DNA from 4 places in the Sporanaerobacter sp. PP17-6a genome. Region 1 is predicted to be linked to each of the others. Evidence: riboswitches for the same ligand, from Rfam matches in the RefSeq annotation. Region 1 holds a riboswitch; each other region holds the start of a gene.
The links. Region 1 has a riboswitch for cobalamin ahead of PP176A_RS04655 (Ig-like domain-containing protein). Riboswitches for the same ligand answer to the same signal wherever they lie in the genome.
Positions count from the first base shown of each region.

Region 2: another riboswitch for cobalamin. It lies ahead of PP176A_RS14205 (succinate CoA transferase); the one in region 1 lies ahead of PP176A_RS04655 (Ig-like domain-containing protein).
Region 3: another riboswitch for cobalamin. It lies ahead of PP176A_RS08505 (ABC transporter substrate-binding protein); the one in region 1 lies ahead of PP176A_RS04655 (Ig-like domain-containing protein).
Region 4: another riboswitch for cobalamin. It lies ahead of PP176A_RS07620 (sirohydrochlorin cobaltochelatase); the one in region 1 lies ahead of PP176A_RS04655 (Ig-like domain-containing protein).

Region 1 is NZ_FMIF01000009.1:26,169-34,042, forward strand. Features, by position in the region: gene PP176A_RS04655 (Ig-like domain-containing protein) at 1-4,157, opposite strand, end outside; cobalamin riboswitch at 4,399-4,595, opposite strand; gene PP176A_RS04660 (S-layer homology domain-containing protein) at 4,781-7,874, opposite strand, start outside.
Region 2 is NZ_FMIF01000038.1:53,310-61,183, forward strand. Features, by position in the region: gene PP176A_RS14170 (SpoIIE family protein phosphatase) at 1-57, opposite strand, end outside; gene PP176A_RS14175 (hypothetical protein) at 139-369, opposite strand; gene PP176A_RS14180 (hypothetical protein) at 429-1,238, opposite strand; gene PP176A_RS14185 (methyl-accepting chemotaxis protein) at 1,548-2,858, shown strand; gene PP176A_RS14190 (cob(I)yrinic acid a,c-diamide adenosyltransferase) at 2,848-3,381, opposite strand; gene PP176A_RS14195 (THUMP domain-containing class I SAM-dependent RNA methyltransferase) at 3,401-4,540, opposite strand; gene PP176A_RS14200 (class II SORL domain-containing protein) at 4,703-5,077, shown strand; cobalamin riboswitch at 5,196-5,378, shown strand; gene PP176A_RS14205 (succinate CoA transferase) at 5,516-7,078, shown strand; gene PP176A_RS14210 (YitT family protein) at 7,059-7,874, shown strand, end outside.
Region 3 is NZ_FMIF01000017.1:15,915-23,788, reverse strand. Features, by position in the region: gene bchH (magnesium chelatase subunit H) at 1-566, opposite strand, end outside; gene PP176A_RS08515 (ABC transporter ATP-binding protein) at 686-1,378, opposite strand; gene PP176A_RS08510 (FecCD family ABC transporter permease) at 1,389-2,387, opposite strand; gene PP176A_RS08505 (ABC transporter substrate-binding protein) at 2,377-3,408, opposite strand; cobalamin riboswitch at 3,574-3,733, opposite strand; gene PP176A_RS16055 (hypothetical protein) at 3,795-4,094, opposite strand; gene lipA (lipoyl synthase) at 4,276-5,118, opposite strand; gene PP176A_RS08490 (macrolide family glycosyltransferase) at 5,230-6,399, opposite strand; gene PP176A_RS16230 (hypothetical protein) at 6,560-6,727, opposite strand; gene PP176A_RS08480 (acyltransferase family protein) at 7,429-7,874, shown strand, end outside.
Region 4 is NZ_FMIF01000015.1:98,643-106,516, reverse strand. Features, by position in the region: gene cbiD (cobalt-precorrin-5B (C(1))-methyltransferase CbiD) at 1-60, shown strand, start outside; gene cbiE (precorrin-6y C5,15-methyltransferase (decarboxylating) subunit CbiE) at 57-677, shown strand; gene cbiT (precorrin-6Y C5,15-methyltransferase (decarboxylating) subunit CbiT) at 670-1,260, shown strand; gene cobI (precorrin-2 C(20)-methyltransferase) at 1,266-1,973, shown strand; gene cobM (precorrin-4 C(11)-methyltransferase) at 1,970-2,725, shown strand; gene cbiG (cobalt-precorrin 5A hydrolase) at 2,722-3,735, shown strand; gene cobJ (precorrin-3B C(17)-methyltransferase) at 3,736-4,476, shown strand; gene PP176A_RS07625 (cobalt-precorrin-6A reductase) at 4,473-5,237, shown strand; cobalamin riboswitch at 5,250-5,430, shown strand; gene PP176A_RS07620 (sirohydrochlorin cobaltochelatase) at 5,530-6,312, shown strand; gene PP176A_RS07615 (ABC transporter substrate-binding protein) at 6,346-7,377, shown strand; gene PP176A_RS07610 (FecCD family ABC transporter permease) at 7,457-7,874, shown strand, end outside.

The DNA.
Region 1 (7,874 bases):
TTGAAATTCTTGTCATTTTCATCTCCTTCCCCTTCTGTAAGCTCTGCCCATGTCGGTACCTGTCCATCCATACCTTTGGGGCTATAAAACCATACCACCTTATCTCCTTCTTTTAAGGTTGCCTTATCCGGAGTAACATCAGGAATTTTATCGTTAACAGCATATATCCATCCGCCCATACCTTTATTTTCGATTCCGTATATGGATGTTACCATACTCCCCGTCATTTCATATAATGATGTAGTTGCCTGCAAGGATCCTAAGGCTGTTAATCCTGCACTATGAGATTTAGTACTTATCGTAACTTGTTTAGGGTCGGATTTCATTTCATAGTCTTCTCCCTTGTCTACAGCTATGGCTGTATATACATCTAAAATTTTTTCCGGTTCTTCAGGTTTATCCGACAATGTCCTTGACCTTACAATATAATCGGAGTATCCCGCTTTTTTTAAATCCACCAATGTATAAAGGGATTTTTGTGTTGCAGCAATCCATCCCCTGTTGTTTTCACTTTCCCCTTCCAAATTATCAAATGAGCCGTTATCTTTCCATAATATAAACATGGATTCTATCGGATTTCTATCTCCTTTAGTCCATTTCTCGGATGTCAGATCTTCCCCTACGGATAACAGGCCGCTGATTACTTCGGCATTATTCCCTGTGATATATGTTTCCGTATAAAAAGCTCCGTCGTCTTTCTGTATGGAGTGTAAATATCCTATAGCTTTGTTGATACTTTCTCCCACACCGTTAAAATTTTTATGTCTGCTTAAAGCCTTCAAAGCATATCCGGTATTTATCGGTACCGAAGATTCTCCCCTTTCTTTAAATCCACCTTCCCCGGTCTGTGCCAAAAGTATATTATTTATAACTACACTTTCATCATAAGGAATTTTTTGGTCTTCATATTTTTCATTGTATCTGTCTACAGCTATTACAGCCTTTAAATAATTTTGATTTCCGTAGCCATAATCCCCTTTGTTTATTTCTTGGACTATTTCTTCTATTAAATTTCTGCCTTTAAAATCAGCCGGATTTTCACCTATATCCAGCATAATAAGGGCTTGGTTAGCCTTACTTGCTAAGTATTGTAGATTTATATCATATGACGGTTCATAGTTTTTATTGGCATACCATTTATCTAAATTCATTCCTGCCCTGGTAAGGGTTGCGGTTTCCCACGCGTCAAGGTTACCTTGGTTTTCCGTATAATATACGGTTTCATAATAAGCCTTTACAGCTTCAATAAATTTATCAAGGGTATTATCCGCTTCTTCTTCATTCTCGAAAACTGCTATTGCAGTACTATCTTTAATATCTGTATTCTTAATCTTTGCGGTGATATTTACAGAACCGGCCTTATGTGCCTCAGCATCGCCATTTTCATCAATAGAAACTATTTCAAAATCAGAACTCGTCCATTCAACCCCATTGTCTTCCAATTCATTTCCATTAACATCCAGTACAGTAGCTTCTAATTTAAATTTATCTCCCTTTACTATCGGAGTATCTTTCAATCCTTTGATAATTATCTTTGCAGGTTTACCAATTATTTGTTCTACTCTAATAGTTATTTCATCATATATATCTTCAAAGAACTTTACCTTTACTCTTACTTTGGTCTGTCCTTCTTTTAATCCCTTTACATTTCCATCTTGAACTTCCACTATAGTATTGTCTAAACTTTCCCAGACAACTTCCTTATTCACAGGTTCTCCATTTTCAAATACTTTAGCTTCTAATTTAATTGTTTCTCCTTGCTTCAAAGTCAGTTCTTTTGATTCTCCCTGTATTTCTATGGTGAAATCTTTAGGTTTTTCATTACCCAGTTCATAATACATGGATTTATTCGCACTTAAATCCACCAAAGCTGCAAATCCATATACCTCTTGCCCGCTTTTTGGATATGCATTATCAGGCAATACTTTAAATTGATCCCCTACTTTTAAGCTCAATAATGTATCTAATAGAGTAATTTTATTCCCATACTTATCTTCTTTTGTCCATTCATCAGAATATATATCTTCACCGGATGCTATTAATCCTTGAATTGCAAAAGAGTGGGTTTTACAGTTTTCTATTAATGCATTTTCATTTTGCACAAATTTCAGATGGTTTTTTATACCTTGAACAGCTTCTTCAACACCTTCCAAATCCTCATGTTTTGAAAGAGCTATAAGGGCTAATGAGTTAAGTTCATTGTTTGGGTCATCATTACTTGTATTCTTTATATAATATCTTCCCGAACTATTTATAAATTTACTTAATAATGAATTTACGGCTCTTTGTTCGTCATAATCTGCTCCCGCCATATCTAAGGCTATTATGGCATTGATTAACCATTCTGGATTTGTATCCTCATAAAAATTGCTATCCAATATTTCTTGAACATAATTTTTATCATAATAATCCTTTGGATCTTTTCCAATGGCAATAGCCATCATTATATCCTCTGCCCTCGTATTGGCATTGGGAAAATAGCTATATTTTGATGCTTTCTCGGTTATATGGTCTTCGTCAACTCCCATAAGCTTTAAACCCATAGCCGTAGTGTATTCATATTTGTCGGGATTGTTTACAATGCCTTCTTTAACTTCTTCTAATGCTTCACCAATTCTCTCCTGTCTTGTTACTATTTTTAAATCAACACTATCTGATAACACTTCGTCTTCATTTTTTTCGACCGATGCTGTAATTGTAATATTTCCTGATTTTAATGCAGTCAAAATACCGCCCTCGTCTAATTCCGCCAATCCTTCCGGTGATAATTTCCACTTTATATCAATTTGCTCAAGCATTTCTCCTTCCGCATCTAAAACATCAGCCGATATTTTTGTTTTTTTACCTACCTCTATTTCTGACAGTTCTCCGTCAATTTTTATATCTATGCTATTAAGTTCTACTCCAACTATATTTATCGCAATTGATTTTTCCACATTTTCAAATCCCTTTATTTTAACGGTAATATTAGCCGTACCAATCTTATGACCCGTGATTGTTCCCATCTCATCTATGGTTGCTATCTCAGTATTATCCGATGACCATATGTAAGATTGTGAAAAGTCATATTTTCCATTTGCATCATAAGTTTTAGCCAACAACTGCATTTTCTTTCCAATCTTTAAATCACCGGAACCCCCTGGTAAAAATATTTTTACAGCAGTAGGGTCTCCAATTCCTGCGTTTATCTCTTTGAACATGGATTTTTCAGTATATACATCCGTTAAAGCTGAGAAAACTTCAGCTGTAGCATAATCATTATATGAACTTTTACTTTCTTTAAATTGATTTCCATCCCTTAAATCTAAAAGGCCTTTTATGGTTTCAACAGGTATATTTTCTTTAACGGCCATCAGAGCTTGTACCATTTTGGATGTAAGCTTTGCACTTTCTACTTCTTTGCCAGACCAATCTATTTCTCCATACATTCCTGAGTTAAAACGTTCGGATTCAATATAGTTTATAGTTTTATCAATCAAGTCGGTACCAATAATATCTTGATGATTGGAAAGGGCTGTTAAAGATACAGCCGTCAGTTCCAGATCTCCATCCGAACTCCAGCTCCATTCTTTTACAAAGGCCTTATCCCCTTCAACGGTAAATTTGGTTTCCAACAATTTAACAGCTTTATCCACATCATATTCTGCCCCTGCCATATCCAAAGCTATTATGGAATAGGCTATATCTTCCGCCTCATCTCCCGTATCCGTTTTAGTTTCAAAAAATCCTTCTTTCGTTTGGGACTCTGCTAAAAAGCTTAAATAATCTTTTCCCCCATAGCTTGCAGGATTAAAACCTGCTGCAATAAGACTCATAATAGATTTTGCATATTCTTTAGAAGTTGAATCTCTATAACTATCACCTATTTCAAAAGATAAATCTTCTAATCTTAATTTCCCCCGTATAGTTTTTTCATCTACACCTAAACTCTTTAATGTCATTGCTTCAGAATAAGTATATTCTTTTATTTCTTTAGAATAATATGTTTTCATATCCTCTATTGCGGCACTCAATCTATCATCTTCCAATTGATTCCCATGATATCCTAACACACCTAATTTATCAGCATAACCGTTCATATCTGCCACAGGTATACTTGACAGTATTATAACCAATGCCATAATACTGCCAAGCAATACTTTAGTTATACTTTTCATAGTCAACCTCCTCGTATTCTTTATTTTTAAGATAGAATATCTTTCGCTGTTCTATGCCTCCTCCTTTCTAAAATCTCATGTCTATTATTTATCCTTTCTCACTCTAATAAATTTTACAAAAAATAAACAGCTCTGGCTTCCAGTAAAAGTCAGAGCTGTTAAACTCATTATATACTATAATTTATAATATTTATTATATCAAACAGCTAAGTATAATTTACATATGCCTTTCGTCGGAAGGTAATGCAAATATGCCTAAGCAGGTATCCTGACTTGTGGATCAAAGCAACGTTTTCCTTCGCCTTCCCATTTATTGTATAAACAGTGACATCTTGAAGAAATGCTCCCCACTTACAGTGACCGGATCGTACAGGACTTTCACCTGATTCCCCTTTAATCTTTATCTTGAGATAAAGAACTTAAACATTTTATTATTAAGTTATTATGAAATTTAATTCTTTTGCCTATAATCAGCATAGCATATAAATCTAACTACCGCAATATCTAAAAACCGAATTTGTGGGATTCTTTAAAAATGACATTTTTTATTGCATATGTGCAAATATCTTGTCAAAATAAAGAAATGCCAATTCAAGGTCAACCCTCAAATCGGCATTTCTTATCTATTTCATGATCAATTCATACAATCTGTACAACATCACTGCGGTATTTCCTCTTGTTGCCTCTTTCTTAGGATTAAAACTGTTTTCGTCCAATCCCTCAAATATCCCGTTATATTTTCCTATTGCTACTCCTTTTCTTGCCCAATCCGATATTTCGTCTGCATCCGTATATTTTATTTCTTCTTCTTTCTGTTCCCTATAAAAGTTATTTTTCAGTATGTTTCCTATTATCTTTGCCATCTCTTCGTTGGTTATATTGGCTTGAGGCTCGAAGGTTTCCTTCGTTTTTCCATCTATAAGCCCTTCTCCATATACTGCACATACTGATTTGTAATACCATTTATCTTTTGATACATCTTTGAATGGCAATTCTTTATTTCCTTCTTCGTCATATTTCATCATCCTTGATATTAAGGCTGCAAATTCTCCTCTTGTTATGTTCTCATTGGGAGCATATTCTTTTTCTGTTCTTCCTTTGATTATCCCTTTTGAACTCAAGCTTCTTACTGATTCTCCTATTATATCGTTTCCCTTAATGTCTTCAAATTCTCTATCTCCCTCCTGTGCAATAAATCTTCCTGTATTCATTGTTATGAATTTAACCGTATTGTCTGTATTGTCATATACTCCTCCCAGTTCTTCTTTATTCCCTTCATTGCCTATCTGCAATACTCCTATATTAGACTGTACTTTTATTTCTTTTGTATAAGGAATCGATATTTCTATTGGCTTGTTTAGCACTATCTCTTTACCAGCCTCATCTTTTATTGATATTTCTACTCCATCTGCTATTTTAATAATTTTTATATCTAATTTTTCACCTCTGTTTATCAATTCTTCAGATAAGGATACTATCCCCAGTTCTGTTTTTATTTCTATTGTTTCTATTCCTTCCTCTTTAGCTTTATTTAATGCTTCTTTTGTTATGAACAGTCCTATTTCATACTCCTGTCCTTTCCCTATTTCTATTACTTCCTTATTTTGTATGTTCCTTGTAGGTTCTATGTTTTGTTCTTTAAGTTTTTGGTCTATTTTTTTTGCTGTAGTTATAAATTTATTATTTATATAATCTTCTCCTATCGTCTTTTCGTCTTTTGAAAGTTTTACTCTTGAAAGTTTTTCTGCTCCTTTTTCTACTAATTTTGCAGATATTGTTTCTATTTTCTTCCCATATTCCTTTCCTATATTTTTGACTATCTTACCTTGGTTTGTTATGGTTTCATTTATTAATTCTTCCGTTTTCGTTTCCGATGGTGTTTTGTTTATCAGTTTGAGTACAAATTCCAGTACCTTTTCCGAAGTTTCTTCTATTTCTTTTCTGCTCTCCTGCAACTTAGCTTTTTCCGATGCTCTAATAAGTATAGATTGTATCTGCGTATTCTTTGATAATATTATATTTATCCCTTCTTCTGTAGTTATCCTATCTGTTGCTTTATTCATTATTGTTAGTACGTCTCTCATATCTTGAGCTATCTTTAATGCAGTTTTTTCTTCTTTTATCTCTTTTCCGTCTCTTGCTAATTTCCCTGCTGCCGATTCCACCGCTCTTAATATCTGATCTTCCGTGGAATTAGGATCTGTTACCGTTTTGTATTCTATTTCATATTCGGGATTCTTTATCGGTTTTACCTGCTCTTTTCCTTCCTCTTCTTTGATAACTTCTTTCTGAGGTATCTCTTCCCCTGTTACCGTTATTTTTACAGGTACGGGACGGACTATATTCCTTATACCTTCTCCGCTAAACCTTTCTGCCGATACATAATATGTCCCTGGGCTGTTAAATTTCAATACTGCTTTTCCGTTTTCATCAGTAACTGCAGGCTCACCATCTACCGAAAATGCACTTTCGTTTACGTATATTTCCGCATTATCGACTTTCTCTTTTATAGTAGGTCCTCTTCCGCTTTCATCGTTTAAATCCGTTGCCTCTCCCGTGAGAGTTACGGTTACCTCTTCTCCAGTTTTAACACTTGTTTTGTTGGTGGAAATCTTTGTATACCAATTTTCAAACCCATAGGCACCGAAATACCATTCTATTACATCCCCGTCTTTAAGATAATATGCATTGGATCCATAGTTGGGAAGCCATCCGTTTACCCTGTACATCCAACCTGATGTAGATCTGTAATCGAATTCCCTGTCTCCGTCCACCATGGCAAGATACAGAGACCAACCATAGTCCTGATAATCATAATCAACTCCTTCAGCTTCCATAGCCTTTATCGTAGCATGGGCAACAGTAGATCCTTTGAATTTTTCTTTTCCCCAGCCTTTTGACGGTGTGGCGGAACTTCCGCTTGCCGGTCCTAAATAATCATCCAATCCGAATCTTGATACCTTTATATCTCTCATAGGTACTACCGTATGATCATATCCCTCAATTCTTATCTGTACGGTAACTTCTTTATCGTTAGGATCCGCCGGAGGATTAGGATTGTTTGGATCCGTCGGATCATTTATATCTTTAGTTTTTATTATGATTTCATCACTAAAATCCGAAATATTTCCAAGATTATCAACTGCTCTTATTTTATATTTATATTCCGTATTATAACTTAAGGCATCGGGATCAACAAAAGAATCTCCCTCGGCATTTCCTAAATATTTGCCGTCTCTATAGATTTCAAAATACTTTATTCCCGATTGGCTTACTGCCGTTATATTTTTTAATGTTACTTTATTTTTACTTACTTCATAATCAAATTTTACTCCCGTCGGTTTTGTTTCATCCCCGAATACTCCGTATATTGAAGAATTATTGGTAATGTTTACGGTTAACTTTTTATTGGAAACATCATTCCCGAGATATTCAAATTTGTTGGAAGCATTGTTAAAAATATATATGGCGGATTTGGTTAAATCTTCTCCTGAATTTACAGGCATTCTAAGTAAAATATCATCCGATTCATCTACACCTTCAAGAGAAATTTCTATTATCTTTCCGTGTAATTTTAGGGAACTCTCTTCTCCCGGTTTTTTTGAATCCGTCACATCTGAAACCATTATAGTAGAAGAATCGGGATTATATGAGGATTGAGGAAATTCAGCATCTATCCCTCCGGCAAAATACATTTTACCGTCTTGAGAAATTTTT
Region 2 (7,874 bases), on a different contig from region 1:
CATATTGAAATTTTTTATTTGGTCTTCAAAATAACTAACTTTGTTCTTTTCCAACATAGCTATCACCCATATTTTAGAAATTTTTTTGCTCGCCTTCATAATAACACACTATACAATAAAATACAAAACAATTTAATATTAATCTTGAGTGTTCTGTAAAATATCATGATAAATATTGATTATTTCTTCCCTATATATCTCATCTGCATCTATAGAACCCCATCCTAATTGATTCTGAAATATGCCATCATAAACCTGATCATGATAACTCCTTAAAACATGAGGAATATTTTTTTCTGACAATATTTCATCCAGTAACATGGCTTCAACTTCATTGTTAAGAATCAAAATCTTTTTTATTTTTCCCATTAAACTATCTCCTTTTAAAAAAGCATTCACCTCAATTGAAATGAATGCTTTAATTCACCTTACTTTATAGAAGAATTATAGATTACATTTAAATAATCGGGATTAAATATATCCTTTTTTACAAATCCCTTTTCTTTATTGTCATATTTAAAATCAGACAACTTAAATGTAGCAGAGCCCGTCTGAAGGGTAGCTATATGATAATCATCTTTAGATGTAAACACCCAAAATTCCAATGCTCCCAATTGTATATAATCATCAAATAAAACAAATTCTCCATCTTCATCTTTTATAATGAGAAACCATTTCTGTCCATCATCCCATGCTATTTCTCCATTATCATACCTTTGAGCTGTAGTATACATCTCTATACTTTCATCTTCTCCGTCTCTATCCAGATCAACTTTTTTACTGTCTAAGAGAGTCAAATCGGAAGTATCAAGTTTGTCTCCGGAAAGATGTACATATTCTAATTTTTCTTCCTGTTCAGTCTTTTCATTTTCCTCTTTCAATGCTTTATCATATATCGTTTCTCTCAGAGATTCATTTAATTGAGCTTTAATTAAAGTCTTATTCTTTGAATCATCTTGAGAATAAGTCATATAATAATATTTATCCTTCTTCAAACCATCCCATAGCTTTTTATTTTTTACATAGATCGTAATTTCTTTTAACTCACTTTCTTTATCTTCTCCCAATATTTGAAGGATAATTGAATGACTATCACCCTCCTCATCTTTGCTTAAAAGAAGTCCCGAAGTAATAAAAGTATTACTATTAATATTATTGGAGGATTGAAAAATATAAAAAACAACTATTACTATTGCCAAAATCAGTATACCCACTATATTTTTAATCTTATTATTCATTCTCTCACCCTTCCTTAATTTTATAGCCTATAGGAAAGTTCCATTTTTCTCAATATAATTTGAAATAAGTTTCAAAAAGGCTTCTCTGATTTATTAATGCTTCTATAGAAGTCTTTTTTATATATTATCATGTCTTGTATACAATTTCAACCTATAAATTTAAAAACCTCACTTACTATTTAATTATATCATAAATCTAATTATAATTTTTTTATTAGCAATTATTACTTTATATTATTTCATTTTTTGTCGATTTAATGTACAATAGATATTGTATTGTAAAATTATTATATTTAAGGGGGGTTTATTATGGAAAGCAAAACTACAAAGGAAAACACAAAAAATAAAGATAACAATCTATCTAAAATTAAAATAGGACTTATAACACATTTAGTAATTAACTTACTTATAAGTACCTTAATATCAAATGGATTATACGTCTTATTAGCAGAACATATGAATGTTAGTCCTAATTTTATAATGTTAATTTTTTCATTTGTAAACATAATTATTTTCTTATTAATAACCTATTTCTCAATTAGCCGTTGGCTTGTAAAGTTCTTCAAAGCTATCGAACCGGTTATTGAAGAAATCTCTAGAGGCAACTTAAACGAAATAAGTTTATTCAACGGTAAAAATAAATTCAGTGGAATCACGGATTCATTAAGCAAGGCTAATTCAAATATAAAAAATATGATTACAGGAATAACACAGAATTCTGAGGTATTATCTAAAAACGCCAAAGATCTGTCTGATATTGTCGAAGATACTACTCAGGCAGTGGAACAAATCGCTTCCAGTGTTAACGATATAGCCTCCGGTTCAGAAGATACATCAAAAAATATTACTGAATTAAGCGAAGCCATATCCAATCTTACTACTCTTTCACAAAATACAGAAAAAAATACTCAATTGGCTACGGACCTTTCAGCTTCCATGGCCAAATCAGCAGAAAAAGGTAGCAAAGATATGGAAAAGATAATCGATAAGGTAAGTTTAATTGATTCTTCTACCAAAAATACTTCAGGAATAATCGAAAATCTTAATGAACAAATTAAAAACATTGAAAATATAGTAGTAATCATAAACCAAATAGCAGAACAAACGAATCTTCTTGCATTAAATGCAGCAATTGAAGCAGCAAGAGCAGGAGAATCAGGAAAGGGATTTGCTGTAGTGGCAGATGAAATAAGAAAACTTGCCGACGAAACCCATACATATTCAGATGAGATATCCAAAATTACAAATTCCGTTACAGGAAGCAGTAAAAGTGCTGTAGACAGCATTGAAAAGGTAAGCGGAATAGTTAATGAAAGTGTAGAAGTCGCTGATTTAACTAAAGCTTCTTTTGAAGAATTGGTGGAAAAATTCGATAAGATCAATCTTTCAATAGTCGAAATTGCGGAAGCTTCTAAAGAGGTAAGAAATAATAGCGAATATATCCTTGAAAGAGCTACGGAAATATCCGCTATATCAGAAGAAACTACTGCAGCATCTCAAACCAGTTCGGAAGCAATAGATAAAAATCTTGCAGCCATGGAGGAAATCACCTCTTCCATTGAAAGCTTATCGGAAATTGCAGATAAACTAAATAAAATGGTAGAAAAATTTAATGTATAAAATCTACTTTTATTTCTTCTTCTTCAAAATATCTTGCTATGGAATAGAGTAAATCAGATAATCTGTTTAAATATTTCACAACATTTGAATCTATTTCAGCATTTTTTTGAAGAGAAATTGTTCTTCTTTCGGCTCTTCTGGCAACTGTTCTTGATACATGAAAATATGAAGATGCTTGTCCGGCCCCAGGTAATACAAAACCTGTGGGCTTTTTTACCTTTGCCATATACTTATCTATATTTTTTTCAAGATAGTCTATATCCTCATCTTTTATTCTATGAGGAACCTTTGTTTGATCTTCTGTGGCAAGATTGGCTGCAACAATAAAAAGTTTATTCTGAATATGATTTATTAATTCATATGTATCCTTATCGTCTTTTATATAATTTTTAGCAAGACCCAAAAATGATACCAGCTCATCTACAGTGCCATAACTTTCAACTCTTATATCATCTTTTGATACTCTCTTATTGTCAAAAAGACTTGTCTGCCCTTTATCCCCGGTTTTCGTGTATATCTTCACAAATAATTCCTCCTTCATTTTAATTTCTCTTTTTTGGTCTTGGACCATAAAACTGATAATAATTCACTTTAATTTTTCCATTAAATAATTTTCTTCTCCTATCAGCTCTCCTTCCGTATATTTTTTCAAACTCCTCGTTAGATGTAAGAAAATAAAGAGACCATGTATCCAAAAAACTGAAAACTTCACCCATTTTTCTGTATAAATCCTCTACTTTTTCTTTCTCTCCCATTCTCTCTCCATAGGGAGGATTTGATATGATAACTCCGTATTTTTTCTTGGAGCTTAGTTGCAATGCATCCTTTGTTTCATAGGTAATACAGTCGTCCACTCCCATCTCATACGTATTCTCTCTTGCAATTTTAACAGCTTCTTTATCAATATCATACCCAAAAATTTTCAGTTCTCTCTCCTGTATAATAGATTTCCTTGCAAAAATCTTTTCTTCTTTCCAATATTCTTCTTTTATTTTTTGCCAATCTTCTGCCGCAAAACTTCTCTGTATTCCCGGAGCGATATTTTTCCCTATCATAGCAGCTTCAATGGGAATAGTGCCGGAACCGCAAAATGGATCAATAAGTATTCTCTCCGGACTCCAATAACTTAGTTGAATCATAGCCGCAGCAATTGTTTCCTTTACAGGTGCATTGACATGCATTTTTCTGTATCCTCTCATATGAAGGGCTTCCCCTGAAGTATCAATGGATAGAGTTACCACATCTTTTAAAATCGAAACCAATATTGTAAATTTAGCTCCTGTTTCTTTAAACCATTCAGTTTTATATTTTGTTTTTAATTTTTCTACAACTGCTTTTTTAACTATGGCTTGGCAATCTGAAATGCTGAATAGCTTAGAATCCACGGATTTTCCGTTTACGGTAAACTCCCCGTCTTCATCTATCCATTCTTCCCAAGGAAGTGCTTTAGTTTTTTCGAACAATTCATCAAAGGTTAAAGCCTTAAATTCCCCCATTTTTAAGAATACCCTATCGGCAGTTCTAAGCCAGATATTTGTCTTTGCAATATCTTTTTCTTCACCTTTAAATGTTACCTTTCCATTTTCAACTTTTAAATCCGTATATCCTAATTTTAAAAGCTCCCTTTTAACTAATGATTCCAAACCAAAAGTCGAGGTCGCAATAAGTTCTATTTGTCCCATTTTATCCTCCCAATAATTAATTACCTTAATATTATACACCAAAACTAAATTAAATACTTTTTAAATGAGTACTTTTTAAAATCCTTGGGTATATAATGTTATAGGTTAAATTCTATATGACGAATATAGAAAACAAAAAACAATAGGGAGGGTCTTTAATATATGAAAAATATAGGAGAAACAATTCAAAGCGGAGATTGGAAGGGTGAAAAACATGTGCCTGTAATTCATGCCCCTGAAAAAGTTAAAAAAGGAGAAGCATTTGAAATAAAAGCAATAGTAGGAGAAAAAATACCTCACCCGAATACTTTGGAACATCACATTTGTTGGATAAAAATATTCTTTCAGCCTAAAGATGCAAAATTCCCAATAGAAATCGGAAATTCTGAATTCAGTGCTCACGGAGAAAGCGAAATATACAATGAGCCTTCCGTTTCTCTGACTACAAAAATTGATAAATCCGGTACAATTCATGCGTTAAGCTATTGTAATATTCACGGTCTATGGGAAAATAGCATAGAAATTTCCGTAGAATAGTGAGGTAAAAGATGAGGCTGTTAAAAAGAAGCTTCATCTTTTTTTATAATAATCTATCTCCTTGTTCTGGTATCCTTGACTAAAAGTTATTTATATTATATATTTTAATTGTAGTTAAATTTAATATTTAGGTAAAGGTACAAAGATTTATATTTCTTTGTTTAAAAGGGAAACAAGTAAAAGTCTTGTACGGTCCCGCCACTGTGAAGGTGAGAATTTTAAAATATGCCACTGAGAAATTGGGAAGGCTTAAAATTCTATGAACCTAAGTCAGGATACCTGCCTTTGCTAATGCACTAAAAACTCTACGGTAGATAGGGAGTGTTTCAGAATAGAATTATTATGTAAATACATAATGTTATTTTGCTTGTCACAGTTCCTGAAACCGCCGAGTTCAGGAACTTTTTTATTGCCCAAAATCATGAGGAGGTTAAAAGAGTGATAGAAGATAGAATAAAAGATATTGAGCTAAGAAAAAAAATAACTACAGCTGAAAACGCTGCACTATTTATTAAAAATGGTATGACAATTGCTACAAGTGGCTTTACTCCTTCAGGATATCCAAAAGCTACACCATTAGCACTTAGTAAAAGAATTAAAAACAATAACGAAAATATAAAAATTACATTAATTACAGGAGCTTCCGTCGGAGATGAATTGGACGGTGAATTAGCCAGAAATAATATTACAAAAAAAAGAATTCCCTATCAAACAAATGATAGCTGTAGAAAAGCTATAAACAATGGAGACATTCAATTTTGTGATGTTCATTTAAGCCTATTGCCTCAATACATTAATTATAATTATTTGGAAGATATAGATATCGGAATCGTAGAAGCATCTGAAATTACCGAAAACGGATGTATGATACCAACTACCTCTGTAGGTATAACACCAACTATAGTAAAAAAAGCTAAAAAATTAATAATAGAAATAAATACAAGTCAACCAATAGATCTAAGAGGAATACACGACATATATACTTTACCAAATCCCCCAAAAAGAACGCCTATACCTATACTAAACTGCAAAGATAGAATCGGTACAAATTATATCCAAATAGATAAAAATAAGATAATCGCCATAGTTTTCACGGATATAAGAGATGATGTTAAAAAATTAGCAGAACCAAATAAAGACAGTAATTTAATGGCGGAAATTTTTTTGGAATTTTTAGACCATGAAATCAAAGCAGGCAGAATTCCAAGAAAATTATTGCCCTTTCAATCCGGGGTCGGTTCAGTATCAAATTCAATACTAAATGGATTCTCTCGTTCAAAGTATGATAACCTTCAATTTTATTCAGAGGTAATACAGGATTCAATGTTGGACTTAATAGATATAGGAAAAGTACAAATAGCGTCCGGAACTGCTATTTCCCCTTCTCCGGAAGGATTAAATAAATTTTATGATGATATTAAAAGATATAAATCGAAGATAATATTGAGGCCACAAGAGATTAGCAATAACCCGGAAATAATCCGAAGACTCGGGGTCATAGCAATGAATACGGCAATAGAAGTAGATATATACGGTAATGTAAATTCCTCTAATATAATGGGTGGAAATCTCATGAATGGGATAGGAGGCTCAGGAGATTTTGCCAGAAATGCCTATCTGTCAGTATTCTTTACAAAGTCCACAGCTAAAAATGAAACTATTTCCACCGTAGTACCTCTTGTATCTCATGTCGATCACACCGAACATGATGTCAACATAATTATTACTGAGCAAGGAATAGCGGATTTGAGAGGTTTAAGTCCAAAGGAAAGAGCTATAAGCATAATAAACAATTGTGCTAATCCTATTTATAAGGATTTACTTTCGGATTATTTGAAAGAAGCTATGAAGAGTAAAAAGAACATACCTATATTACTAAATAGGGCTTTTAAATGTTTTGAATCATTAGAAAAAACCGACACGATGAAAAGAGGCAACATAGTTTGTTATGCAAATTTAATAAATAGAAAGGGTGATGACTATGAAGAAAAAAGCAAATGAATATATAAAAATTACCGTTGGAATGTCACTGGTAGCAATCGGTCTATACTTTTTTTTAATGCCAAAAAATCTATCTGTAGGCGGGGCTAATGGTTTAGCTATTGTTATAAATCATTTTATCCCGAATTTATCAATCGGACTTCTTATGATAATTATAAATATTTTTCTATTTGCAATTGGCTTTATCTTTATCGGAACTAATTTCGGTTTTAAAACCATATATGCAAGTTTTGGGGTCTCGGTTTTGGTATTATTATTTGAAAAAATTTTTCCCATGAAAAAACCATTAGCAAATGATATACTGATACAGCTTATTTTGGGTGTTATAATATCTGCAATAGGCATGGGCATAGTATTCAATCAAAATGCCTCAACAGGCGGAACAGATATTATAGCCAAAATATTAAATAGGTTCTGGGGTATAGATTTAGGTCGGGGTGTGCTCATTTCCGATCTTTCAATAACATTGGCAGCTGGCTTCGCCTATGGACTGCAAATTGGCCTGTATTCGTTATTAGGTGTGTTGCTAAATGGTTTAGTAATAGATGCAGCCATTGAAAGTATGAATATCCGTAAACAAGTTGTTATAGTAAGCAACTACAGCGAGGTAATAAACGATTATATAATAAAAAGTTTAGGGAAGGGTGCCACTTTGTATGAAGCTAAAGGAGGATTCACCGGAAGCGATAAAGAGGTTCTTGTAACTATATTAAGCAGAAAAGATTTTGTATTATTAAAAAATCTCATAAATAGTATAGATAAAAATGCCTTTATAATAGTTCACAATGTTCATGAA
Region 3 (7,874 bases), on a different contig from region 1:
ACTTCTTCTACTTCCCTCGGTTCCAGCAGTCTCGGTATTTCATTTATATTTCCATAATCCCTCAACATGAGGTAAAGCATATTGAGAATATTTGACTTATCCGCTACCTTAAAATATTTCAGTATACTAAAATAATTTTTCATATCCCTCATCTTGCCCGGCATTATTTTGCCGAGCGTTTCCGCCGTACTCTTCATCTTTTCAATGGCAGCCATATTCATTTTCTTTTTGTTTTTCCCGTCTGTCATGCCCTTCATAGTAAAACTTCCGAGACGCATATACTCTCTTGCGGAACTTCCGTAAGGAACTATATTCCCATTGCAGCTTTCAAGACCTATATATACGCTTTTCGCTATACTTGAAGGGCTTCCCATTAAATCTACAAAAACCAAATGGCTGTTTTTAATATCTTCTGCCATTTTTTTGGATTTTTCATCATTCATCTCTTCTTTTCCGTAATAAAGATTTAAATCAAGAATATTAGGATATTGTCGGTTTATCTCCTTCCCTGCTTCAATTAAGGATTTAATTCCAGGGGTTGATACAGTTATAAAAGTAATCTTCACCATAGGACCTCCCTATACTTTCTAAATGCATTCTTTCGCATAAAATCTCGGTTTTTTCGTATCTTCATCCATTGTTATTTCGGCTTTAACTTTAAAGACTTCTTCAATTGCTCCGCTTTTTAATATAATCCAGGGATCTCCTTTTGCGTATATTGGTGATCGTCAATTATAATGAGTTCGTTTGAATATCTGACCGCATGATTTATATCATGGAGTACCATGACTATAGTTATTTCTTCTTCCTTATTTAGCTTCGTTATGAGATCCATTATCTCTAATTGGTTACATATATCAAGATAAGTAGTAGGTTCATCCAGCAGAAGTATCTCCGGCTTTTGTGCAACAGACATAGCAATCCACACCCTTTGCATTTCTCCTCCTGAAAGGGTATTAATTCTTCTGTTCTGAAGCTTTATCACTCCCGTCTTCTCCATTGCCCATTGAACTATTTCACTATCTTTTCCGTCAACGGTCTCCCACCAATTTTTATAAGCATATCGCCCATATTGAACTAATCTTTTTACAGTTACATCGTTCATCGTATTATTATTTTGATTTAATATGGCTATCTTTTTAGCTACATCTTTGTTTTTCATTTTGAATATATTCTCTCCATTTAAAAAAATCTTTCCCTTTTTAGGTTTTATACTTCTGTTAATGGTCCGTATTAAAGTAGTCTTTCCACAGCCATTTGGACCAATAATAGAATAGACCTTCCCTTTTTCTATCTGTAAATTTATATCCGTTAAAACATCTTTATTTTTATAGCTTACGCTTAAACCCTCAATTGATAATATAATATTCTTATTCATCTTTAGCCTTTTACTCCCTTCTTAGCAAGAATAAAAAGAAAGGAACTCCCAGTACCGCCATTACAATTCCTACCGGTATCTCCATGGGGCTTAAAACAGTTCTTGCAAAAGTATCGCTTAGCATTAGGAGTACAGAGCCAAATAAAGCAGTTGCAGGAAACATGTATCTATAATCGTTCCCAATAACTAACCTTATACTGTGAGGCACTATAAGCCCTACAAATCCTAAAAGTCCCACAACACTTACTGCACTTGCCGCAAGAAAAGCGGCTAAAGCCGTAAATCCAAATCTTGTTGCTTCAACATTTAAGCCAATACCCCGTGCAACATCGTCCCCCAATATCAAAATATTAAGTTTGTCCGCAAATATATTTGCTAAAACAAAACCAATTATAGTGTAAGGTAAAATAGTCCAAACTTCCGGCCAGCTTCTTGATGATAAACTTCCATTCATAAAATTCAATGCTCCATGGACCCGATCACTATAAAAGACCAATATTCCTGAAATCCCTGCGGCAAAAAGAGACGATACAGCTACTCCTGCTAATACTACCCTTATAGTTTTTATGCCGCCTTTCCAGGATAAAAGATATATTATGGAGGCAGCCAACATGGCTCCCATAAAAGCTGCAATAGTCACCATTTTTATATACTGGGGAAAAACGACCAATACAATAATTCCAAATAGTCCTGCTCCGCTGCTTATACCGATTATGCTGGGATCAGCTAAGGGATTCTTCATTACCCCTTGTAAAATAGCACCTGACAGAGCAAGATTTATTCCTACCAAAGCTGCCAATATCATTCTTGGAAGCCTGATATTCCAAATTACCATTCTCTCTGGACTTCCGTCATCCTTAGAAATAACTTCAAATATCCGCTTCACCTCTACCTCAAGAGTTCCTTTTGTAAGCCCTAATATAAAAGATATAAAGAAGAGCATCGCTAAGATAGCAATAACAGTTATTTTAAATCCCTTTTTGTCCCTGAGAGAAATATCATTTTCCATCCTGATGAGTCACCTCTCCATATATTTCCGGATATATACTCTTTGCCATATATTCTATTGCTTCACTATAATAAGGACCTGCATTATATAAGAAATACTGTTGGGGAAGATAAATAACTCGTCCCTCTTGAACGGCTTTTACTCCCTTCCATACGGGGTTACTCTTAAATTCCTCTTCCATAGTCTTTTTGGCCTCTTCGTCATCAGATATCATACTTGTAACCAGAACATAATCAGGATTCTTTTTCACTATGTATTCCACATCCAACGGAGTAGTTTCCGAGCCTATAGTATCGGGAGGCAAATCGGATGCAATATTGTCAAGTTTTAAAATTTTAGCTACATCTCCTGCTATACTATTGTCCAACTTAACAGCAATAGTTTTGGCTGTTATATATAATATGACCACGGATTTATTGTCTTTGGGCAGTTTAGATACTATTTCTTCTTTCTTATTCTTTAGAGCTTCTATCTTTGCTTCAGCTGATTTTTCATTTCCCAGTATCTTGCCGAAGGCATTATAAGTTGCTATTACATCATCATAGCTTCTTATATTAGTAGTAATCACCTTAAACCCAATATCCCTTAATTTATCCGCCTGTGTCCCTTGAGTGCCGGCCTGAGCTATAATTAAATCCGGTTTAAGGGATACTACGGATTCCATATCTATGGAATATACAGGCCCTATCTGTGGAAGATCGTTTATTTCCTTCTTATATTCGGATATCAATTTTAAATTATCTGTTATATTAGACGTACATATGGATTTTCCCCCCAAATCGTACCATATATTTAAGGGGGTGCCTGATAAAACAGCTACCTTTTCCGGTTTCTTTTCTAAGATAGTTTCTTTCTTGAGAAAATCCTTTATCTTTAACGGATAATTATTTCCCTCTACAGTTATGGGAAGGTCTTGAGTATTGCTCAACCCGCCTGTCTCAGTAGTTTTAGTATACCCCGAAACGCTAAATATCAACATAATCACAACTAATGGCAACAATATCCTTTTATAGAACTTCACCTTTTTCATCCTCTCTTTTTATAAAAAAATAAGAACTTCATTAAAGCAATAATCATGGCTAATGAAGTTCTTATAAGCTTATTAAATAATCTTTATTATATAAAATTCAATAAAGCAAAAATTCTTCTAAAATAATAATCAGCTTTCTCCATCCACCGTAGAGTTATTTCTGCTAATAAATAGGTAGGTTTTCTGACTTAAGATTCATCATCTTTTCTGTCTTCCCAGTTTCCCAGTGACATTTAGAAAAGACTCTTCCTTTACAGCGGCGGGACCGTGAGGGATTTTCACCCTGCTTCCCTAGCCCTATTCATTCTTATATTCAATTCTCATCTATTATATTAAATATAGTGATATCAATTGTCAAGACAAATTTTACTTTGCCATCAACGTCTGCGCCAAGCAGCTCTTACGCCAAACACCACTAATCCTATCATCAGCAGGATACCAATTAGCGCAGCGCCGGGTGCGTCATCGGTTTCCCCAATGTAAATGCCGGCAATGCCAATCAATATCCCGATGACAAAGAGACAGGCAGCGATACACCAGGCCTTGCGCCTAACTTTCTTCAAAAAGTCTACCTCTTTATCCGTCGTTGGCGGCAGCGGTATATTGACAGGAGATTTCATCTTTTCATAGTCCGAGCGGCAATCGTCACATTCCTTTAAATGCTGTTCGACCTCCATTTGTACACGCTTTGGGCGTATTCTTTGTATATTTCTTCAATGCGGGCACCCACTACCTCGCCTCCTTTTAATTGATTCTGCTTATATATCCCAAAAACGAATGTTTCGTTACAGAGGGAAAAAATATTTTGAACAAAAGCGGAGAGAAATATTTCTGCAGTCTTACCGTCCCCTTCATGTCTTAAAAATTCTCTGCATAGTAAGAACTTCTAACGAGAGGTGCCGATGCCACTCTCTTAAAACCCATGGATAACGCGATTTCTTTATATTCGTAAAATGTTTCAGGAGTAACATATTCCACTACCGGAATATGGGATTTGCTGGGCTGCAAATATTGCCCCAATGTCAGCATGTCACAATCAACTTCTCTTAATCTTCTAAATACATTTATTATCTGTTCTTTAGTTTCACCCAAGCCTAACATCATACCCGATTTAGTCCTCATATTTGGTTTTGTCTTCTTTACATAACCAAGTAATTCTATAGATCTATCGAATACCGCCATAGGTCTAATCTTATAATATAATTCCGGTACTGTTTCTACATTATGATTCAGTATGTTTGGTTCTGAATTTATGATAATATCTATTAATTCCTTATTTCCTTGCATATCAGGTATAAGCAGTTCAATTGTTACCTTTGGGGCAGTCTTTCTTATTTTCTCTACAACTCTTGCAAACTGATTAGCTCCTTGATCTTCCAAATCATCCCTAGTAACAGATGTAATAACGGCATGTTTTAAACCAAGCTTAGCTACAGCCTTAGCTACGTTTTCCGGTTCCATGGGGTTTATTTTTTCGGGCTTTTTCTTAGTTACATTGCAAAAGGTACAGTTTCTGGTACAATTTCTACCTAATATCATAAATGTGGCAGTTCCTCTTTCATAGCACTCCATCCTATTAGGACAATTGGCTTCATTGCATACGGTATTTAAAGAAAGTTCTGAAATCAAAGAGTTTACCTTACCTGATACATTTCCACCTTGTATTTTTACTTTAATCCATTCCGGTTTTTCTAAATGCATTTGTTATTCCTCCGTATTTAAATTTATATCCAGCAGTCCATTAATAAATTCATCTGTTGATAATCCAAGGATATAGTCATTAATATCTAAATTATCCTATTTCAGCCACATCTATTCTTCTGCAATCCTGCCGATAACCTCCGCTGCTTTTTTTGCACCCCCGGATAGTTTAAGGCTTTCTGATAATTTTACGGCATTTTCCTGATAAGAATCATATTCTAGAATCGTCTGCACCGCTTCTTTCATATCTTTGGGGTTATCATTTTTTAAATAAACTCCGGCACCTAAAGTCACAACTCTTTCAGCTACCATGCGTTGTTCTTGATGCTGGGGAAATAATACCATCGGTACGCCATAATATAAGCTTTCGTTAACGCTGTTCATTCCGCTATGTGTTATAAAAACATCTGTATTTTGTAATACTTTTATTTGTTCAACCTTGTTCTTTATTTCAAAATTCTCAGGTATTTCTCCCAACGATGAAATATCCGTGCTTTCGCCTACGGACATGATAACATCAAATTCGCCATCACCAAATGCCATCAAACATTTTTTATAAAATTCATTATTTTTATTGTTTACGGTCCCAAGGGAAATATAGATAAGTTTCTTATCACTATTTCGTGGTCCCGCCAATATATCGGAAACAGAAGGACCCACAAAAAAATATTTATTTGAAAATGTGTTCGCTAACGGTTGAAACTCCTTTGAAGTATACACAATAGTGTATGTTTCATTGTCATTTTGGATGAGAGAAATAAAATTATCAACAGCATATCCATAGTCATTCAATTGTTTAATTTTTTTCTTGATACGATGCATTCCTTTAATCATCCGTACCATTTCCATTAAATTTTGTTTCATCATCTTTGCGGTATATTGGTTAAAAGCAAAGGAAGTGGTAGAGCAAACATATTTTATATTCAGTTTAGCTGCAAATAATTTTCCCCAAAAACACAAAGAATCTGAAACAATACAATCAGGATGAAATTCATTTAGTTCTTTGCAAACTTTCTCGTCTAAGGCTATAGTAGTATCCACTGTCATTTCAATAAGCGCTGCAAAATCCTTTCCTATTTTTTTTTCATCTTCAGCCTTCAGTTCAGGTACATACTTATCACATTCAATATATTTAGCACCTGCTCCTTCTATCTTTTTACGGAACATACTAAAGGAATAGTACCATACTTCATGCCCTCTTTTTGTAAGTTCACGGACCACTTCTATTGTTGGATTGGTGTGTCCATAGGCTGGTATACAAAAAAATACAATTTTACTCATTTCTCTACCTCTTTAAATAATTATTTTAATCTTTCTTCTTATTCTTCACCTTTATAAACTTCTTCTATGAAATTTATTAATATATCCTTACAATCCGATGTTGCTCCATATAATGCCATCAACGAAATACGATTGTTTATTTCAGGCAGGACTTCTCGCCTTAAAACACCAATATAGGAGTCATTCCTAAAGAAAATACCGTAGTCATAAAACGCCCAGGCGGTGTACTCCATCCCGACACCACATCATTTGCAACTATGATACAAACAGTTAATAAGCCTAATGTTCCGATTAATGATAAAACCCCTCCAATAACAACTTTCTTCATCTTATACCGAACTCCTCTCCCATTAATATCAAACAATATAAGTTTATAACCTCATAATTAAAAGATAACTTTTTTCTCCGAATTATAAATTAAAAGTGCTAAAGTAATAAATGCTACTAATTTTTTATTAAAATCATTTATTACAAAATGTTACAAAGTTTGATATCATTGATTTAAATTCAATTATAACTTATTTACTTTTATATAATCAATATCCATCGAAAATAATTCCTCAATTACTTTTATTTATCTCAAAATATATCTTATAAAAAATTATAATTTTATCAACATTATTTCTAATGATATTTTCATCATAAACGCCGTTTTCACAAACCATTTTGTTAAACATTTTCTCAGCCCTCTTCCATCTATATGACTTTGGAAAACCATCCGCTAATTACCAATGAAATTAAATATATAAACTGATAATATATAAATATACATTATATTTCTTTATCTTGGCTTTAATTTCTTCTGAATTTTCGAAGAACATATTCGGTATCTCAGTAGTAAACTGCTGTAATTCTTTAGATATTCCACATTTTTTTGTTATCTCATCCATGTTTACAGATGAAGCAATAATATTTGTAACTATATTGTAATCTTTATATAACTTATTTGAAACCTTTTTTAAACCATAGACTAATATACTTAAGTTAGAGGTTATAATTAATATTATAGGAAGTAGAGGAGATTTCATATTGAACACTATACACAATCGTCGTTACATAACAGGATTAGATGGACTTCGCGCCTTTGCAATTTTATCTGTAGTTTTTTATCACTTCACCTTTAGTTGGGCTAAAGGTGGTTTTTTAGGAGTTGATATCTTTTTTGTCCTATCTGGTTATTTAGTAACCTCTAAAATTTTATTAACAGGAGAAAATTTTAAAGTAAAAACTTTTTGGAAAGATCGTCTTTGCAGAATATTACCATCTGCTTATTTAATGATTATAGTCACTGTCTTATGGGTAATACTTTTTAACCATAGACTTTTGACAAGCCTCTTAGGAGATGCAATGTCTTCTATTTCATATACAACTAATTGGTGGTTTATTTTTCACAAGATTTCTTACTTTGATAGCTTTGGCTCACCATCTCCCTTGAAACATATGTGGTTTTTGGCAGTACAGGAGCAATTCTATAT
Region 4 (7,874 bases), on a different contig from region 1:
CATGGTATGCTTGGTGTATGTGACAAGGGATTAAAAATGTTGGAGGAATTTAAAATATGAATAAGATATCCGTAGTCGGATTGGGGCCGGGTCATCCCGATTACATACTGCCCAGAGCTTTGAAGATTATAAATCAGTCGGATATAATAATTGCCGGAAGAAGAAATCTTGAAAGCATAGATGCCGAGAAAAAAGAAATTTTTGCTATAGGTAATAATTTGTCTCAGATGATAGAATTTATAAAAAAGAATAGAAGAATTAAAAAGATAGCCATAGCGGTTTCGGGAGATACGGGTTTTTACAGCATGCTCAGATATTTAAAAAAATATTTTTCTGCTGATGAGTTAGATGTAACAGCAGGATTAAGCTCTGTTCAGTATATGTTTGCAAGAATAGGCCAAAGTTGGGAAGACGGATATTTTACAAGTTTGCACGGCAGGGAAAATGATTTCTCGAAAGAGGTTAAAGAATATAATAAAGTTGCTATTCTTACGGATAATAAATGGACTCCCGATAAAATTGCTCAAACATTATTGAATAGCAAAATCAGTGATAAAATAATGTATGTGGGAGAAAATTTATCCTATGAAAATGAAAGAATAACAAGAGGGAGCATTGAACAATTTACTGCTAAAAGGAAATACGATATTTGTGTGGTGATAATCAGCAATGAGTAGATGGAACTATAGGACGGCAGGAATACCCGATTGTTTATTTAAGCGCGGGAATGTGCCTATGACTAAGGAAGAAGTAAGGACGATTACCATAAGTAAATTGAGGTTAAATAAGGATAACAAAATAGTTGATATAGGAGCAGGGACAGGCTCTATATCCATAGAAGCCGCTCTGATAGCAAATGAAGGAACAGTATATGCGGTGGAGAGAAAAAGGGAAGGTATACAATTAATTAAGGAAAATGCAAGCCTTTTTCAGGTAAAAAATATTTTTACAATAGAGGGGGAAGCCCCGGAAGCCCTGTCCGAAATAGGAAAAGTAGACAGAGTAATATTGGGAGGGACAGGCGGAAATATAAAAGGTATATTTGAGTGGGTGGAAAACAACCTGAAATCAGGAGGCAGGATAGCGGCCAACATGATTACAATAGAAAATTTGTATAAATCCTTAGAGCTTATGAAGTCGGGGAGTTTTGATAATATAGAAGTAATAAATTTGTCAGTGTCCAAAGGAAAGAATGTAGGTAATTTAACTATGATGGAGTCGCGGAATCCAATATATATTATATATGCAGATAAAAGGTGATAATTATGAGAGGAAAACTTTATGGAATAGGATTAGGCCCCGGAGATCCGGAATTGGTTACACTAAAAGCTGTTGAAGTGCTTAAAAGATTGGATAAGGTTGTTTGCCCTCAAAGCAGAGGAGATAAAAAAAGCATAGCTTTTGATATAGCCAAAGCATATTTAAAAGAAGATGCGGAAGTAATAAATCTGTCCTTTCCAATGGTTTACGATAAGGAAAAACTTAAAGAAAAATGGGGAGAAAATGCAAATATAATAAATGAGATTCTTCTTTCGGGGAAGAATGTCGGATTTTTAACCATAGGGGACCCTACAGTATACAGTACATATATGTATTTAGTTCCGCTGATAAAGGAATTAGGTAACGAAGTGGAAACTATTCCGGGAATAACTTCTTTTTGTGCCTCGGCAGCGAGGATAAGCAATCCCTTGGCAAAGGGAAAGGAAACTTTCGCTGTAATTCCCTTAGAAGGCAATGTTGAAAATATAGATGGGATATTAAATTTTTGTGATAATATAGTAATTATGAAACCATCTTCCGACAGCAAAATTTTAGCCCAAAAACTGATAGAAATGGGTTTAGAGAAAAATTTTGCGCTGATATCAAAATGCGGTACAAAGGAAGAGTATATTTCCTATGATATAAAGGATTTGCAGTTGGAGAAAGTACCTTATATGTCAATAGTTATAATAAAAAAAGAGGGATTAATATGAACAAGGTATATTTTATAGGGGCAGGACCGGGGGATCCGGAGATGATAACTATAAAAGGAAAAAGATTAATAGATGAATCGGATGTAATAATATATGCCGGTTCCTTGGTAAACGAAAAGATATTAAGGGATAGGAAACAGGAAAGTTTAGTATATAACAGCGCTTATATGACATTGGAGGAAGTAATATCCGTGATAAAAGAAAATTTTACTAAAGGGAAAAAGGTCGTCAGAATTCACAGTGGAGATCCAAGTATATACGGGGCCATAAGAGAACAAATAGACGCCTTGGAAAAATTGGGAATAGACAGTGAAGTAGTTCCGGGAGTCAGCTCTTTTGTAGCTTCTGCTGCTGCTATTGAAAAGGAATTTACTCTCCCCGGCGTTTCGCAGACGATAATTTGTACCAGATTAGGCGGAAGGACAGAAGTCCCTGAAAAAGAAAGTTTGGAAAGTTTAGCATCTCATAATGCATCTATGGCTATATTTCTTTCAGTCCAGATGATAGATCAGGTAGCAGAGAGGCTCAAAAGCCACTATAAGGAAACTACACCCGTTGCGGTAATACAAAGGGTCAGCTGGGAAGATGAAAAAATAATAATCGGCAACCTCAGCAATATAGCGGAAAAGGTTAAAAAAGAAGGAATAACTAAAACTGCACAGATCCTTGTAGGAGATTTTCTTGGGGATGAGTATGAACTGTCCAAGCTGTATGACAGCAATTTTAGTCACGGGTATAGGAGAGCAAAATGAACTGGGCAATAGTTACTCTGACAAAAGGAGGTACCCGTCAGGCCAAGAGAGTAAAAAAATCGTTGGATAATATTAGGATAGATATATATACCCTAAAAAAATGGTCTGATAAGGAAACTTTGACTATAGATAAAAAATTGAGCGAATTCGTGGGCAGCATATTTTATGAATACGATATTATACTGTTTATCATGGCTGCGGGAATAGTGGTGAGGAGTATAGCTAAGTATTTGGTAAGCAAAACTACGGACCCCGGCATAATAGTTATGGATGAGAAGGGACAGTTTGTAATAAGTTTAATTTCGGGCCATTTGGGAGGAGCTAATGACGCGGCATGTTTATTGGCAGACAGAGTAGGAGGGCAGGCCGTGATAACCACTTCTTCCGATGTCAGAGGATTGATAGCCGTTGATACTTTGGCGGAGAAATTAAACTGTCGGGTATCCGACATGTTAAATGCCAAAGATGTTACTGCCCTTATAGTAAATGATGAATTGGTAGGGATAAAGTCAGATATAAGAATAGATATAAAACTTCCGGATAATATAGTGGAATCTGCGAAGGGAAAGGGAATGATATACATAACAAACAAAGTTTTGGACATCTCCTCTTCCAATGAAGTACAGCTTATACCTAAAAATATAATCATAGGAATAGGTTGTAAAAGGGGAATTCCTAAGGAAGCTATAATATCGGCTGTAGCAGAAGCATTGAATTCTTTAAACATTGACGTAAGAAGTATAAAGCATTTTGCAACGGTGGATCTTAAGAAAAATGAAGCAGGAATATTTGAAGCTGCCCGATATTATGATGCTGAAGTTAAAATAGTTTCCAGAGAAGAAATAAAAACTGTGGAAAAGAATTTTAGCTGTTCCGAGTTTGTGAAAAAGACTATAGGGGTTGGCGGGGTCTGTGAACCCTGTGCAATGCTTACCGCTTCGGGAGGACATTTTCTTATGACCAAAAAATCTTATAATGGAATAACCTTATCTGTATGGGAGGAAATATAGGTGGACAAGACAGGAAAAATATTTGTAGTCGGAATAGGTCCCGGCAATATTGAACATATGACCTTTGAAGCCAGAAATGCTATTGAAAAATCGGATGTAATAGTTGGATATAAAACTTATGTGGACTTGATAGAAGATATAATAAGAGATAAAGAAGTAGCTTCGACGGGCATGAAAAAAGAGAAAGAAAGATGTGAAGAAGCCTTAAAATATGCGGAAGAAGGGAATACCGTATCATTGATAAGCAGTGGGGATGCCGGTGTTTACGGAATGGCGGGAATAATTTTGGAAATAGTTTTTAAAAGCAAAAGCTCCGTAGAGGTAGAAGTAGTACCGGGGATTACTGCTGCAAATGCAGCGGCGGCTTCTCTGGGAGCGCCTATTATGCACGACTATGTTACGATAAGTTTGAGTGATTTACTTACGGATTGGAGTTTAATTGAAAAAAGGCTTCACTGTGCAGGAGAAGGGGATTTTGTAGTATGTTTGTATAATCCTAAGAGCAAGGGAAGACAAAAGGAAATAGAAAAAGCAAGAGAAATACTTCTTAAATATAAAAAAAATGATACATTAGTGGGGATAGTCAGGAACGCTAAAAGAAAGGGAGAATCATGTGTTATAACTACACTTGAAGATATGCTTAAATATGATATAGATATGTTTACCACGATTATTGTCGGAAATTCACATACCTATATGGCAAAAGGCAAAATGATAACACCGAGAGGGTATGCAATATGATATTGGTATTGTCAGGGACATCTGACGGAAGAAAGATAATAGAATTGTTGTTTCAAAGAGGATATGACGTTATAGCTTCTACAGCTACGAAGTATGGAGGAATACTAATAGAATCCGATTGTAATGCGGAAGTAATATCCGAAAAAATGGAACAAGGGGATATGGAAAAGTTGATACGGAAAAGAAAAATAGAATGTATAGTAGATGCTACTCATCCCTATGCCGAAAAGGTTTCGGTCAATGCCATGGCAGCATGTAAATCTATGGGAATAAAATATTTAAGATATGAAAGAAAGGGAAACTCCTATGATAAGACAGATGGAGTATCTTGTTTTCCCGATTATGATAAAGCTATATCATACTTAAAGGGAACTAAAGGAAATATACTTTTGACTGTCGGCAGCAATAACCTTCAGCTTTTTACTTCATCTTTAGAGATTGACAGACTGTATGCGAGAGTTTTGCCTACCTATTCTGTGATAAAAAAATGTGAGGACCTGAGGCTTCTTCCAAAGCAGATAATAGCGGCCCAAGGACCTTTTACAGAGGAATTCAATAAGGCCATGTATAATAATTATAATATAAAATATATGGTAACTAAGGACAGCGGAGATGAGGGAGGAACCGAAGAAAAGATTAAAGGAGCTATAGAAACAGGAGTAAATGTGGTGTTGATAAAACGCCCTAAAATAAATTATATAAATTTATATGATAATATATATGATATAATTAAAGTTATTGATAAAGATTTAAAGAAATAATCTTGTATAATTAAATAGCTTAAAATTACAGGTTTTTTGAAATTAAAAGGGAAAGCGGTGAAAAATCCGCTGCAGCCCCCGCTACTGTAAATAGGAACGAAATCATACAATTACCACTGGAAGCTTTTCTGGGAAGGTATTGAGAGTAGGATGAACTATTAGCCAGGAGACCTGCCTGTAACTTTTATAAATAAGCCTTCGGAGGGAAGTGGTTGTTTACATGTAAGTTTTATTTATATATAACCATAGCAGAAAAGGCCATGGTTTTTTTATTTGAGATAAGGAGGGAATAATGGAGAAAGGAATTATTGTGGCAAGTTTTGGCACCACCTTTGAGGAAGCCGAAAAATTATGTATAAAAAGCATAGAAAAGAGGGTGAAGAAGGAGTTTAACGGATATTATACGGAAAGGGCTTTTACTTCCCAGATGGTGATTAATAAACTTAAGAAAAGGGATGGAATATCAGTAAATAATGTAACAGAAGCATTGGGGAAGATGAAAAACGAAGGTATTTCCCAAATATATATACAATCCCTTCATATAATACCAGGTCATGAATACAATAAGCTCGTAAATCAGGCAGAATTGTTTAAAAAAGAAAATCAGGATATCATTGTAAAAATAGGAGTACCGCTGTTATACGATGATACAGATTATGAAAGGACAGTAAATTCAATTGAAATTCCGCAAATTAAACCTGATGAGGCATTGGTTTTTATGGGACATGGTACAGATCATAGCTCGGATACCAGTTATAGTCTGTTGGAAAAATATTTTAGAAAGGAATATTCAGACAATATATTTATCGGAACAATGGAAGGAAGTATAACGTTAGGGAATATAATACCTCAACTCTTCCGGAGAAAGATAAAAAAAATTATACTAATGCCCTTTATGTTGGTAACGGGGGATCACGTAATCAACGATATGGCTGGCGATAAAGGCAGTTCATGGAAGAATACGTTAATCAAAGACGGTTTTGAGGTTGAAGTGAATATGCTTGGATTAGGTCAGAATAAAAAAATTCAAGATATATTCATATCTCACTTAAAAACCGTCATAGAAAATAACTGATTATTGAAAAGAATATTTTAGGAGGAATGAAATATGAAAAAGACAAAGATGTTGTTATTATTTTTGGTAGTTGTGATGGCTGTATCAATATTTAGCGGATGTCAAAACACTAAAGATGTAAACGGTTCGGATAATGATGATGCTAAAGAAGAAACGAAGAAAGAAGAAGAGAATAAACCAGTATCAGAATACGGGGTTACTGTTAATAAGGATAATGTAGTATTTACAGATGCCAGAGGAAAAGAAGTAACCATAAAAAAGAACCCTGAAAGGGTTGTCTGCTTATACAATTCATATCTTGACATCTGGGATAGCTGTGGCGGAAAAGTAATAGGAAAGGTAGAAGAAGCCGAGGAAAAACCTATTGAAAATGCTAAATCCGCTGAAGTTGTAGGAAGCCCCGGTTCTCCGAGCCTTGAAAAGATATTGGCATTAAAACCTGATTTAGTCATTTTGACTAATGACTTTAAAGGTCAAGCATCACTGATTCCGTCATTGGAACAAAATAACATTCAGGTTATTGATTTAGCTAATACTTATTTAAAGGATTATTATATGACTGTAAGGCTTTTCACGGGGATTACCGGAAGAGAAGACCTGTATGAAAAACACACCAATGAAGTAAAAAAGAAAGTAGATGAAATAATAGCAAAAGTACCGAAAGACAAAAAATATAAAGTGCTAATAGTATTTGCTACTGCTAAAAATATTACAGTCAGGAATTCGGAATCAATGGTGGGGGAAATGCTCAAGGATTTAAACACCATAAATATATCCGATACTGCGGCAAATTCGTCTGATGCAAAGGTCTTCAGCATGGAAAAAATAATACAGGAAGATCCGGATTTCATATTTGTACAAACTATGGGAAGCGATAAAGAGGAAATAATGGCAAGATTGAAACAGGATGTGGAAGATAATCCGGCTTGGAGCTCTCTTACTGCTGTGAAGAATGACAGATATATAATTCTTTCTAAGGACTTGTACTTATATAAACCAAATGCAAAATATCCCGATGCTTATGAAGGCTTAGCAAAAATACTTTATCCGGATATATTCAAATAAAAAGATTGGCATGGCTGTATAGTCTTTATATAAAAGACTATACAGCTATTAAAATGCTTAATACTAAGGGGAATAAAATATGACTGATAGCAATATAAAAAAAGAAAGAATTAAAAAGAAGGTTATTTTACTGATTTTTATAGCTTTGACTGTAATCAGTTTTTTTATAAGCATAGGAAATGGAGCGGTAAAGGTACATCCAAAGGAAATAATAAATGCGGTATTCTTTGAAAAATCCACAGTGAACTATCAAATAATATGGAACGTCAGATTGCCGAGAACTATAGTAGCAGCCCTCGTTGGGACATGTCTTGCATTATCGGGAGCCATATTGCAGGGTGTTATGAGAAACCCATTAGCGGCGCCAAATATCATAGGAGTTTCCTCTGGAGCCGGACTTATGACATTATTAATTCTGATACTCTTTCCGGATTTCTACTATTTGGCACCTATAGGTGCATTTATAGGTGCACTTCTGGCCACACTTTTTATATATT